Regions from separate parts of the Arthrobacter sp. LjRoot78 genome, predicted to be linked through region 2. Evidence: riboswitches for the same ligand, from Rfam matches in the RefSeq annotation. Region 2 holds a riboswitch; each other region holds the start of a gene.

Region 1 (4,270 bases), 1.4 Mb from region 2:
GGCTTGTGGTCAACCAGGCCCTGGTCCTTGAGTTTGCGGACCATCTCCGAGACCGAGGAGTTTGCGACGCCAAGCCGCTGGGCCAGCTGCGAGGACGTGATGGGCTTGTCCTGCCACTCCGTAAAGGAGTAGATGACCTTGACGTAGTCCTCGATGGAGGAGGAGGGCGCGCTGGTCTTCACGAGTCCAAGCCTACCGCTTTGGCTGCGGCACTCATGCTTTGAACGCCCGCCAGGTCTGGGTGAGGTAGGGAAGTCCGATGGTGTCCGCCGGGGAATGGCCCAGGTGCTCGTGGAGGTACCAGTCCAGGTTGTGGCGGACCTTTGCGCGCGTACTTTCGCCGGCCGCGAGGTAATAGCTGCGGGACTTTGCCAGTTCGACGATGTCTCCGGTGGTCACTGAGTCTTCCCAGCGTGTCAGGTGGCTCTCAAGCCCGGCAAACTCCGGCCCGATTGCGGGACGGAAGTCCGGCTTGTGCACGTCCCCTGCATGCATGATCCGGGACAAGCGGTGGACCCACGGGACGGACGTATCCAGCTGATTCCACACCAGTCCCAGCACGCCGGCAGGGCGGAGGATGCGGGACAGTTCGGTGCTTGCCAGGAGGGGATCGCACCAGTGCCAGGCCTGGGCAACAACGACGACGTCGAACGCCGCGTCCGGGAGTCCGGTTGCCTCCGCTGTGCCCTCCGTCGCTGGAACTCCCGGCAGGACGAGGCGCAGTTGGGCGAGCATGTCCGGTGAAGGATCCACCGCGGAGACTGCCAGCCCGCGTTGCACCAGCAATGCGGTGTACTTGCCCGTCCCCGCCCCAATGTCAGCGGCGTCGGACACTCCGGCGATCCCGCCGACGCTTTCGATCAGCCAGTCCGCAGAGTCGCCAGGGTAGCTTGGGCGGACCCGGTCGTAGTGTTCACCGCCGTCCTGGAAGCTTTGGCCGAGCTCGTGCCGGCGCTGGTGGTGCAGTTTGGGGCCTCCCCGTGCCACGTGCAATCTCCTTCGGGCAGGCTGGAATTCTTACCCCTCGAATTTACCGCACAGACCGTGTCCCCAGTCCTCGGGCCTCAGGCCCAACGCTCAGTCGTCGGTGCAGGGCGCCGCGCCGGCGGTGCCGGGGGTATTGGGCGCCCATTCCGGGTAGCTGCGGGTGTCGTTGGCCGGCACCCAGCGGCCCGCGTCCACAACGTAGTCCCAGCCCAGGCCCGTGCGGCGGAGTTCCTCAATGCCAGCGAGCAGGCGCTGGGCGTCCTCCAGCCGGGATCCGACGCCGAAGCTTGCGCGGAGCGAGCCCGAGGGCAGTCCCAGCCGCTTGAGCAGCGGGTGGGCGCAGAAGCGGCCGTCCCGCAGGCCCACGCCGTGTTCGGCGGAGAGGTAGGCCGCAACAAGGCCCGCGTCGTAGCCGGCGACGGAGAAGTTGACCACCCCGATCGTGTCATTGGTGTCGCTGAAGATCTGGTGCACCGTGACGCCGTCGATCCTCTGCAGCCCCTCCACGAGGAAGGACCGGATGGCGGTCTCGTGGGCGTGCCACAGCTCCTGGTCCAGAGCGCCGATGACCTGCGTGGCGCGGGCAAGGGTGGCGGCGCCGAGCACGTTGGGCGAGCCGCCCTCATGCCGTGCCGGTCCCGTGGCCCAGCTGACGGAATCCAGCCGGGCCTCGCGGACCGCTCCGCCGCCTGCCAGGTGGGGGGTCCCGGCGTCGAGCCAGTCCGGCCGGCCCACGAGGACGCCGGAGCCGAAGGGTGCATACAGCTTGTGACCCGAGAAGGCGAGGTAGTCGACGTCGTCCGCTGCGATGTCGATGCGGCGGTGCGGGGCCAGTTGCGCCGCGTCCACCACAATCCTTGCGCCGTGTTCGTGCGCCAAAGCGGCCAGTTCACGGATCGGAAGGATTTCGCCGGTGACATTGGAGGCGCCGGTGACGGCCAGCAGGCTGATGTCACCCTGCCGGAGTTCAGTGCGCAGGCTCTCCAGGGTTGCCTTCAGGGTGGACGCGGCAACCACGCTGCGGTGCGGCACGCCCTGCCAGGGGAGCAGGTTGGCGTGGTGCTCGATGTCCAGGTAGAGCACTTCACCGGTGTGGCGGCCGTCCGCCACCGGCAGGCAGCCCGCCAGCAGGTTCAGGGAGTCGGTGGTGTTCCTGGTGAAAATGACGGAATCGTCCGGCCTGCCGCCCACGAAGCCGCGGACGATATTCCGCGCGTTTTCGTACACGGACGTGCTGATCTGCGAAGCGTAGCCCGCGCCTCGGTGCACGCTGGCGTAGTACGGCAGGATTTCGTTGAGGTAGGCCGAGACGACGGACAGTGCCGGTGCCGACGCGCCGTAGTCCAGGTTCGCGTAGCGGACGTGGCCGCCCTGGATCAGCGGAGCCTGGATCTCCGCGCCGGTGACGGCCGAGAGGGGGCGCCGGGCGACGCTGAACCGTTCATCCAGACGGGCTGGGGCGGGGGCGGTTCCGGAGTTTGCGGGGAACGTGGCAGTAGTCATGGGGACCTCACTGTAAAGGGACCCCTCACTCCGGGGATCCGCGCTTGCCGGGTCCGTTCCGGACCGGCCTGGTCGTCACCCGGGGCACCCCACCGCGAATGGAGGGTTGCCGGCCAGCAAACCGGGGTTTAGCGCTGGCACTCGTGACCTGTTTCGAGATTAGGACATTGACAGCGCCGCGGGAAAGTTGCGGCAATTATTAAGCACTTTGTTACGCGAGGCAGAAGAATGGCGTTGCGGCCGAACAAAGGACGGCGGACGCACCCTTGGGAGGGGCGTCCGCCGTCGTTTATTCGGCACTGCGTTCATTCGGCGCTGCGTTGATCTGCCGCCCTCGCGCCTAGCGACCGGGGGGTGCGCTGCGCGTCAGAGGAGGTCGTCGAGGTCCGGGTTCAGGCGCTTGAGGACCTCCGAATGGAGGATCGAGTTGGTGGCGAGGGCATTCCCGCCGAAGGGGCCGTCCACTCCCTCCAGCGAAGTGAAGCGGCCTCCGGCTTCGGTGACAATGGGCACCAGGGCGGCCATGTCGTAGAGGTTCAGTTCCGGCTCGCAGGCGATGTCCACGGACCCTTCGGCCACCATGCAATAAGACCAGAAGTCGCCGTAGGCCCGGGTCCGCCAGACGTCCTCCGTGAGGCCCAGGAATTCATCCAGGTTGCCGCGTTCCTTCCAGCCGCTAAGGCTCGAGTAGGAGAGGGAGGCGTCCGAGAGCTTGGACACGTTCGAAACCTTCAGCCGGGTGGCTGCCGCAAGCGACCGTCCCATGTAGGCGCCAGCCCCTTTAGCGGCCCACCAGCGCTTTCCCAGCGCCGGTGCGCTGACCAGGCCGACCACCGGCTCGCCCTCATCCACGAGGGCGATCAGGGTGGCCCACACCGGCACGCCGCGCACGAAGTTCTTGGTGCCGTCGATCGGATCGATGATCCAGCGGCGGGAACCGTGCCCGGAGCTGCCGAATTCTTCGCCGAGGACGGCATCCCGCGGGCGGGAACGGGACAGCTGGCCGCGGATGGACTCTTCAGCTGATTTGTCAGCATCCGTGACCGGGGTCAGGTCCGGTTTGGTTTCAATCTGAAGGTCCAGCGCCTTGAAGCGGCTCATGGTCTGGGAGTCGACAGAGTCAGCCAGTACATGGGCGAGGCGCAGGTCGTCGTTGTAGCTCGAAGCGGGTTGGGTCATGGTTCCAAACTACCGTCTCTGTGGCCGGCCGGGCGGGATGTCAGGTCCCTGGCCCCTCCGCCTGCTACGAAACGATGCCGAGTTCCTTCGCTTCCTGAGCTTCCATCCGGGGATCGGTGCCGAGCAACCGCCGCAGGGACGCAAGACGCGCCGCGCCGGACGGCCCTGCGTGTCCTTCGGCCACCCAGGCGTCCACGCCGCAGTTGACGGCGGATGCATCATGCTTGCAGCCGCGTTCGCAGGCATCCGTGCCGGGTTCGAGGTCGGGGAACGAACGCAGGATCCGGTCCGGATCGACGTGGGCAAGGCCGAATGACCGGATACCCGGGGTGTCAATAATCCAGCTTCCGGCGGGCGCGTCACTGATCCGCAGGGCAAGTGCCGACGACGACGTGTGCCGTCCCCGCCCGGTGACGGCGTTGACTCCTCCGGTGGCCCGCTCAGCGCCGGTCAGGGCATTGACCATGGTGGACTTCCCCACGCCCGAATGCCCAAGCATGACGGTGACCTTGCCGTCGAGGTGTGAACGGAGCTGCGAGACGGCGTCGCTGTCGAGGCGCGCGGACAGCCCGTCGTCCGAGCGGGCATCGATGCCGGAGGC
Region 2 (4,270 bases):
GTTGTATCCGTGGTGTTGCCTGTGGTTGCATCCACTGCGCGGGTATCTGTTTCGGGTACACCGCTGCGGGTGACGGCAATCGTCATCTGAGGACCTCTTCTTCGCGCTTGCCCGCCGCCAACTGGCCGGCAGGCCAGGTCTTCACCCGGGGCACCCCGCCGCGGAAGGAGGGTTGCCGGCCAGCAAGCCGGGGCTGTCGCTGGCACTCATGACCTTCAAAGAGTCTACGAAATGCGTCGCCGCAATGGCTAAGAATGTGACATCAATATGACTCCCGGCGTCGTGGACGCCGGGAGCCGTACTGGTCAGTCGCCCTTGGCGGCGCGGAAACCGGCGTCGAGGTCGGCGATGATGTCGTCGATGTGCTCCAGCCCCACCGAGAGGCGGACCAGGCCGGGGGTCACACCGGCCACGGCCTGCTGCTCTTCCGTCAACTGGCTGTGCGTGGTCGACGCCGGGTGGATGACCAGGGAGCGCACGTCACCGATGTTTGCCACGTGGGAGTGCAGCTCCAAGGCATCCACGAACCGCTTGCCTGCCTCGGCCCCGCCGGCGATGTTGAAGGACACAATCGCGCCGGTGCCCTTGGGTCCATACTTGCGGCCGCGCTCGTACCAGGGGCTGGACGGCAGGCCCGCATAGGCGACGGATTCGACGTCGTCCCTGGACTCCAGCCACTCGGCGACGGTCACCGCGTTGGCAACGTGCCGCTCCACACGCAGGCTCAGGGTTTCCAGCCCCTGGGCGATGAGGAAGGCGTTGAACGGGGATACCGCCGAACCGAGATCGCGCAGCAGCTGGACGCGGGCCTTGAGGATGTAGGACAGGTTCGCCCCCAGTGCACCGTCCGCCCCGAGGTCGCGGGCGTAGACAAGGCCGTTGTAGGTGGGGTCCGGCGTATTGAAGCCCGGGAACTTCTCCGGGTCCTTTCCGAAGTCGAAGTTGCCGGAGTCCACGATCACGCCGGCGATGGCGCTGCCGTGCCCGCCGAGGTACTTCGTGGCCGAGTGCACCACAATGTCGGCACCCCATTCCAGCGGCCGGATGAGGTACGGAGTGGACAACGTGTTGTCCACGATCAGCGGGACGCCTGCCTCGTGGGCAACGCGGGACACGCCTTCGATGTCCAGGACATCCTGGCGCGGATTGGAGACCACCTCGGCGAAGAAGAGCTTGGTGTTCGGCCGGACGGCATCCTTCCACTGCTGGAGGTTGTCCGGATCCTCGACGAACGTCACGGAGATGCCGAACTTCTTCAGGGTGTGGGCCAGGAGGTTATACGTGCCGCCGTACAGGCTGGGGCTGGCCACCACGTGGTCGCCGGCTTCGGCCACGTTGAGGATGGCGAAGGTTTCGGCAGCCTGGCCCGAGCTGAGCAGGAGCGCTGCCAGGCCACCTTCCAGGCTGGCAACGCGCTGTTCCACCGTGTCCTGGGTGGGGTTGCCGATGCGGGTGTAGATGGGCGCCAGCTCGGCCAGCGCGAAGCGGTTGGCGGCGCTTTCGGCGCTCGGGAACACGAACGACGTCGTCTGGTAGATAGGCAGTGCCCTGGCGCCGGTGGCGCTGTCCGGCTCCTGGCCGGCGTGGATCTGGCGGGTTTCGAATGACCATGCGTTGGACATCGGAGAGCTCCTTCTGAGGAAGGGCACCTCTGCCCTGCAGGACATGCTGGACATTCCCTGGCAGGACTGGTGCCGCGCTTGCCGCCCGGCGGTTGCCGGAGGGCCAGGTCTTCACCCGGGGCACCCCACCGCGGAACGAGGGTTGCCGGCCAGCTAGCCGGGGCTTGATGCTGGCGCTCATGACCTGGCCCCAGTCTAGGAACGGCGGATTGCCTGTGAACAGCTTTGTGACGAAGGACGTCAGCGGCGTGATTTCACGGGCCTCAGGCCGGCCCGCCATGACATCCCATCTTGGTAAGGCCACCCTTAGCTGAGAGCTCCATCACAAAGTGCCAAGATGAGGGCATGCGCATGGATCACGTCTCTTACGCCTGTGAACAAGATGGCTTGGCTGCCACCACCGAACGTATTGCAACCGCCCTCGGCGTCGAAGCCGTGAAGGGCGGGGTACACCCCCGTTTTGGCACCCGCAACATGATTATCCCGCTGGCCGGGCACAAATACCTGGAGGTTGTGGAGGTCCTGGACCACCCGGCCTCCGACAAGGCTCCGTTCGGGCAGGCTGTCCGGGCACGCTCCGCAGCCGGCGGCGGCTGGATGGGCTGGTGCGTCGAAGTGGACGACCTGGCACCGTTCGAAGAACGCCTCGGCCGATCGGCTGTCAACGGCAACCGCAAGTTCCCCGACGGCCGCGAACTCGTCTGGAAGCAGATCGGCATCCTGGGCCTCATTGCAGACCCGCAGGTTCCGTACATGCTCAAGTGGGAAGGCGACCCGGAGCTTCACCCGTCCAACGCCTACCCAAGCAACGTTAAGATGTCCAGCCTCACCATCGCGGGCTCGGCCGAACGCGTCACGGAGTGGCTCGGTCAACCGGTCGAGAAGCCTTTGGAAGATGTGGCCGTCGAATGGATCGCCCCGAAGGGAACACCGGGGATCCTCTCCGTCACCTTCGAAACCGCTTCCGGGGCAGTAACCATCTGACCCGGTTCCACAACGTGGAACCGCAAGGGACCACGCGGCAGCCTGCTGCCCCTTAACGGTGCCACACCATAAACTTCGGCCGCTATCAGCGGGTGCCAACGACGCCACCCACCGATAGCGGCCGAATCCTTTTAATCGAGCCCGAGCCAACCCAGCCCGATCTAACCCAGCCCGATCGCCTTGCCGAACAGGCTGAAGCCGACGAAAGCCACGATGTCCAGCAGCGCATGGGCGATCACCAGCGGCATGACGCGGCGGGTCTTCGTGTACACCCAGGCGAAAACAACACCCATGACGGCGTTGCCGATGAACGGGCCGAAGCCCTGGTAGAGGTGGTAGCTGCCGCGGAGCATGGAGCTTGCGAAGATGGCCAGCGGCATGCTCCACCCGAACTTCCCGAGCCGGTCCAGCAGGTAGCCCACCACGATGACTTCCTCGACGATCCCGTGCCGCACTGCGGAGAGGATCAGCACGGGAATGGTCCACCAGTAGGCGTCCAGCGCGCTGGGGATGATGGCGGTGGTGATGCCCAGCGCCCGGCCGGCCGCGTACAGCCCCAGGGAAGGGATGCCGATCAGCGCTGCCAGGCCCAGCCCCTGCAGCAGGTCCTTCCCCGGGCGGGCGAAGTTGAAGCCGAGTTTGCGGAACGCCGAAGCGCCGGACTCCCCCGCCCGCCGGTGTTCCGTGAGGAAATAGATCACCAGGACCACCGGCACGAGGGCGAACACAATGTCCAGCAACTGGTAGGTCAGGTCGAAGTATTCGCGGCTGCTCTGCGAGCGGTTGAGGGTGGACGTACCCTCCGCCAGGGGCGCACGCGTCAGCTTGTCGAGCAGCTGCACCACCGAATACACGGCGGACTGCCCCAGCGACAGACCCAGGACAATCCAGACTTCGATCCGCAGACGACGGCGGGAGGGAACCAGCATGTTCCTATCTTGCCTGCACTTGCTGGTTCTTTCCTGTCCGCCGCCTCACCGGAGCGGGGCAGCCCTGGGCCTATGCTAGGAATTTATGAGCGCGCCCGACAAAATCATCATGATCCGGCACGGCCAGTCCGCCGCCAATGCCGACACCTCCATCTACAACAGGGTCCCGGATTACCGGATACCGCTCACGGACCTCGGCGTGGCACAGGCACAGGCCGCCGGCGAGCAAATCCGCCGGGAGCTGGACGGGCAGCAGGTGTGTGTCTACGTGTCGCCATACCTCAGGGCATACCAGACCCTGGAAGCGCTCAACCTGGGCCCGCTCACTGAACGGGTCATCGAGGAGCCGCGACTCCGGGAGCAGGACTGGGCGAACTTCCAGATCGCCGGGGACATCGAGGACCAGAAGGAACTCCGCAACGCGTACGGCCATTTCTTCTACCGGTTCCGTGAGGGCGAATCCGGCTCGGATGTCTACGACCGGATCTCCTCCTTCATGGAAACACTCCACCGGCACTGGGCCCGGCCGGACTACGCCCGCAACGCGCTCTTCGTGACGCACGGGCTCACCATGCGGCTCTTCTGCATGCGCTGGTTCCATTGGTCCGTGGAGTACTTCGAGTCACTCAACAACCCGGACAACGCCGAGGTGCGGACCCTGGTGCGCACCCGGATGGGCAAGTTCGAGCTGGACAAGCCCTTCAGCCAGTGGGAGGACCGCCGTGTCGACGAAAC
Region 3 (4,270 bases), 2.8 Mb from region 2:
TGTGGCGCATGAGCTGCTTGACCGGGCCGTCGATGAACTCCTTGGTGCCCAGGATGGCGCCGCCGAGCACCCGTCCCTGGCCGTCGATGTGCTTGGTGCCGGAGTACACAATCACGTCCGCGCCGAGCTCGCCGCAGCGCTGCAGCAGGGGAGTGGCAAAGACGTTGTCGACGACGACCGTCGCCCCGGCCGAGTGGGCCAGTTCGCTGACCGCGGCGATGTCCACGATCTCCTGCATCGGGTTCGACGGCGACTCGAAGAAGACCGCCGTCGTCGGCTCCGCCAACGCGGCCCGCCATTGCTCCAGGTCCGGGCCGTCCACGAACACCGTTTCCACGCCCCAGCGGGGCAGGATCTCATTCAGGATCACAAAGCAGGAGCCGAACAGCGAGCGGGCAGCCACCACGCGGTCGCCCGCGGCCAGCAGCGCACCGAGGGCAGTGAAGACGGCGGACATGCCCGACGCCGTCGCAAAGGACGCCTCCGTGCCCTCGAGCAGCCGGAGCCGCTCCTGGAACGTCGCCACCGACGGGTTGCCGTAGCGGGAGTACACGAACCGTTCGTCTTCGCCCGTGAAGGCGCGTTCGGCGGCTGCCGCGGATTCATACACGAAGCCGGAGTTGAGGAAGATCGGCTCGGCCGTCTCCTGGAAGTTGGTGCGGTCAAGGCCGCCGCGGACAGCCTGGGTGTCGGGGTTCCAGCCGGCGGCGTCGGGATTGAAAGTCACTTAGTTCTTTCCGAGGTTGGTGGGTAGTCCGCGGTTCTTCCAGCCGTTGACGGTGCGCTCGCCATAACGGTCCGGTTCGCCTTCAAAGCCTTCGAGGACGTTGTAGGCCGTGAAGCCGGCCTGCGTGGCGGCGATTGCCGCGGCGACCGAGCGGACGCCGGAACGGCAGAGGAACACCAGTTCAACGCCGGTGTCCTCCGGTGCCTGCTGCTTCAGCTGGTGAATGAAATCCGGGTTGGGGATGCCGCCGGGGAAGGTCCACTGGATGAAGAGGGGATCGTTTTCGGTGGCTTTCGTGTCCGGGATGCCGATGTGGGCCCACTCGCCTTCGGTGCGGACATCCACCAGGACTGCGCCCTGTTCCAGCTTGGCCCAGGCGTCCTGGGGGCTCAGGTCTCCGGCGTAGCTCATGCGTGGCCCTCGAAACCCTCGCCGGGGAAGTCGAGGTCAAACTCAAGTTCGTCCACGGCGGTTGCCACCGCGGCGTCCGAGCTGGCGATGGCTGCGGGCAGGACCACGGCCTGCGCCACGATCACGCTGGTGCCGTTGAACGTGGCCGCCGGGCTCCCGTGCAAAACATAACCATCGGCCAGCGCTGCGGAGATGCGCTCGCAGAAGGAGCGGTCATCGGGGCCGGTGATGAGCCGGTAGGCCAGCTTTTCCTGGGGCAGGTCCTGGGCCGGTAGTTCCTGGCCGGCGGCGGCCGGTTCGGTGGCCGGAGCCAGTGGGGCGGGTGCGTCAGACACGACGGATCTCCTTCTCTCACGCTTGCAGCTCGAATGGGTCGATATGCCGAGTATTCACCTGAGGCACCCCGCCGTGGAAGGAGGGTTGCCGACCGGCCAGTCAGGGCTTGGCACCGGTTCTCATTACTCCCCAAAAACGTAACACTTACGACGGCGGCCTGCACCGCCGTCGTCGTCATCTTCCGTAACGGGAGAGGGCTGAAAGCGGTGCTGGCCCCGTGTTTCCAGTGACCCGTGCGTGACCCCGTACTGCGGTTACAAAAGACCCTGCCGGGAGGATAATGACGGGAGATGAACCGCTGTAACGCCGGATGAAATCAGGCAGCCGTGAATGGATCGAACGGGAATACAGTCAGTCCCATGCTGCACTTCGGTTGGTTTGTGGGTCACGGCTTCGGCGTCCAGGGCTGGGGCACGCCAGGCTACGGCATCGGCTACGACTGGAAAAAGCCCGCCCTGTACCAGCATGCCGTGCGCGAATTCGAGCGGGCCGGGCTGGACCTGTTCATCATCGAAGACTCCCTCACGGTGCCGGACACCTACGGCGGCAGCGCCGAGGTGTCGCTGGCGCAGGCGTCGTTCGCGCCCAAGCACGATCCGCTGGCACTGGTGCCGTACCTGCTCTCCGCCACGGAACACCTGGGCATTGTTCCCACAGTCAGCGCCTCCTTCTACCCGCCGTTCACCGCGGCCCGGCTGCTGGCCACGCTGCAGCATTTCTCCAACGGCCAGGTGGGCTGGAACGTGGTGACCTCCGGCAGTGACCTGGCCGCGCAGAACTACGGCCTGGACCAGCAGATCGAGCACGACCTCCGCTACGAGAAAGCAGAGGAATTTGTGGACGTGGTGCGCAAGCTCTGGCGCAGCTGGGAGCCGGACGCCATTGTGGAGGACGCGGACGCCGGCGTCTTCGCGGACCACACGAAGGTCCACCCCATCAACCACGACGGCGAGTTCTTCAAGGTCCGCGGACCGCTGAACACCGCGCCGCTACCCGAGGAACCGGTGCTGGTGCAGGCCGGGGCATCCCCGCGCGGCAAAGCGTTCGCGGGTGCCAACACGGACGTCGCCATCGCCCTGGCCAGGGGTGCGGACGGCATGAAGGCCTACCGGGACTCGATCCGGGCCGAGGCGGCAGCGGCAGGGAGGAACCCCGACGACGTCAAGGTGCTGTTCGTCCTCAAACCCACCGTGGTTGGGTCCCGGGCAGAAGCGGACGAACTCCGGGAGCAGCGGCGCCGGCTCACGCAGCGCGACATCGACAGCCAGCTGAACTCCATCTCGTATCTCTCCGTCATCGACTTCAAACAGTTCGACCTCGACGCCCCGCTCCCCGAACTCACCACGAACAGCAACCAGGGCACCCTGGATCACTTCACCAAAGCCGGTCCGCCCGGCTCCACGCTGCGCCAGCTCCTGCAGGCGCGCAGCGGCGGCGCCGGGGACAGCATCATCGGCACCGCCGAGGACATTGCGGACTACCTCGAGGAGACAGGGGCCACGGTGGGCGGAGACGGGTTCCTGTTCTCCGGCTTCGTGGACCCGGCCACCGTTCACGGGGTGCTGGACCGCCTGGCGCCCGTGCTGCGGCGCCGCGGGCTGCTCCGGACAAGCTACGGCGACGGCGGCTTCCGCCGGAACCTGCTGGACTTCTAGTCCGATGGGCAACGGCAGCGGCAACTTCCTGATCGGTACGGCGCACCTGCGTGCCAGGGACATCGCCGAGGCCGCGGCTGACCCGGCCGTGAAGTTCGTCCTCAGCACGGACGCCCTGGAAATGATCGGGCGCTCGCGCGAGGTGGTGGAGCAGGCCATCGACTCCGGCCACCGCGTCTACGGACTCAATACGCTGCTGGGCTCCGGGCGGGACACCGCTGTGGAAGAGAAGTCGATCCTTGCCTACCAGGTTCAGGTGGTGCGGTACCACAACAGCGGCGTGGGGGACCTGCTGGGCGCCGACGAGGTCAGGGCCGTGATCCTGGCGCGGCTGGTGGGCTTCAGCCGCGGCGGCTCCGGAGTCCGGCCGGAAACAGCCCGCTTCTACGCTGACATGCTTAACCGGGGTGTGGTCCCCGCCGTCCCCCGCGAAGGATCCGTTGGTTCCGCCGACCTCACCCACCTGGCCGCAGTGGCCGCCGTCGCCATCGGGGAGGGCCAGGCTGTCAGCGCGGACGGGCAGCTGGTGCCCGGCGGGCAGGCGCTGGCCGACGCCGGGCTGGCTCCGCTGGAACTGGCGCCCGGCGAGGCCCTGGCCCTGGTCAGCTCCAACTCCTATTCCATCGGTGTCGGCGCGCTGGTGCTGCACCGCATACTGCGGCTCGCCGATCTTGCCGACACGGCGCTCGCGCTGTCGCTTGAGGCGACGGCAAGGCATGACGGCGGGGGCAACCTCAGCCCGTTTTCGCCAGCGGTGCAGGCTGCCAAAGCCGTGCACGGTCAGGCGGTCACGGCGGCCCACGTGCTGGGGCTCCTGGAGGGAGGCTGGCTGGAGGACCACACCCGGAAGGTTTCCGTGCAGGACGCGCTGTCCTTCCGGGCGGCGCCCCAGACCCACGGTGCTGTCCGGTGGCAGGTCACTTCTCTGGAAGACGCCCTGGAGGTGGAGCTCAACGGCCGGGGCGACAACCCGCTCACCGACGTCGGCTCCGGGCGGATGGTGTCCGGCGGGAACTTCCAGCCCATGCAGCTGGCCCTGGCATTCGAGGCGCTGCGCCTGGGACTGGCCCATCTGGGGATCAGCAGCGAACGCCGGATTGCCAAGCTTTACCCGCCGCAGCGCCTGATCCGCCAGCGGCAC

The links. Region 2 has a riboswitch for S-adenosylmethionine ahead of ACSQ1X_RS06825 (bifunctional o-acetylhomoserine/o-acetylserine sulfhydrylase). Riboswitches for the same ligand answer to the same signal wherever they lie in the genome.
Region 1: it holds a riboswitch for S-adenosylmethionine, as region 2 does, so the genes downstream of both, ACSQ1X_RS13535 (aminotransferase class V-fold PLP-dependent enzyme) here and ACSQ1X_RS06825 (bifunctional o-acetylhomoserine/o-acetylserine sulfhydrylase) in region 2, are expected to answer to the same signal.
Region 3: it holds a riboswitch for S-adenosylmethionine, as region 2 does, so the genes downstream of both, ACSQ1X_RS19970 (DUF1737 domain-containing protein) here and ACSQ1X_RS06825 (bifunctional o-acetylhomoserine/o-acetylserine sulfhydrylase) in region 2, are expected to answer to the same signal.

Annotation. Positions count from the first base shown of each region.
Region 1 covers NZ_CAXUTG020000001.1:2,906,764-2,911,033, reverse strand. The annotation lists gene ACSQ1X_RS13545 (metal-dependent transcriptional regulator) at 1-182, opposite strand, end outside; gene ACSQ1X_RS13540 (class I SAM-dependent methyltransferase) at 214-987, opposite strand; gene ACSQ1X_RS13535 (aminotransferase class V-fold PLP-dependent enzyme) at 1,078-2,490, opposite strand; SAM riboswitch class IV at 2,526-2,639, opposite strand; gene hisN (histidinol-phosphatase) at 2,857-3,669, opposite strand; gene rsgA (ribosome small subunit-dependent GTPase A) at 3,734-4,270, opposite strand, start outside.
Region 2 covers NZ_CAXUTG020000001.1:1,488,753-1,493,022, reverse strand. The annotation lists gene metX (homoserine O-acetyltransferase MetX) at 1-86, opposite strand, end outside; SAM riboswitch class IV at 99-214, opposite strand; gene ACSQ1X_RS06825 (bifunctional o-acetylhomoserine/o-acetylserine sulfhydrylase) at 306-1,622, opposite strand; SAM riboswitch class IV at 1,692-1,807, opposite strand; gene ACSQ1X_RS06820 (VOC family protein) at 1,968-2,606, shown strand; gene ACSQ1X_RS06815 (CPBP family intramembrane glutamic endopeptidase) at 2,768-3,535, opposite strand; gene ACSQ1X_RS06810 (histidine phosphatase family protein) at 3,621-4,270, shown strand, end outside.
Region 3 covers NZ_CAXUTG020000001.1:4,288,941-4,293,210, reverse strand. The annotation lists gene ACSQ1X_RS19980 (O-succinylhomoserine sulfhydrylase) at 1-727, opposite strand, end outside; gene ACSQ1X_RS19975 (rhodanese-like domain-containing protein) at 728-1,138, opposite strand; gene ACSQ1X_RS19970 (DUF1737 domain-containing protein) at 1,135-1,452, opposite strand; SAM riboswitch class IV at 1,487-1,601, opposite strand; gene ACSQ1X_RS19965 (NtaA/DmoA family FMN-dependent monooxygenase) at 1,834-3,129, shown strand; gene ACSQ1X_RS19960 (aromatic amino acid ammonia-lyase) at 3,134-4,270, shown strand, end outside.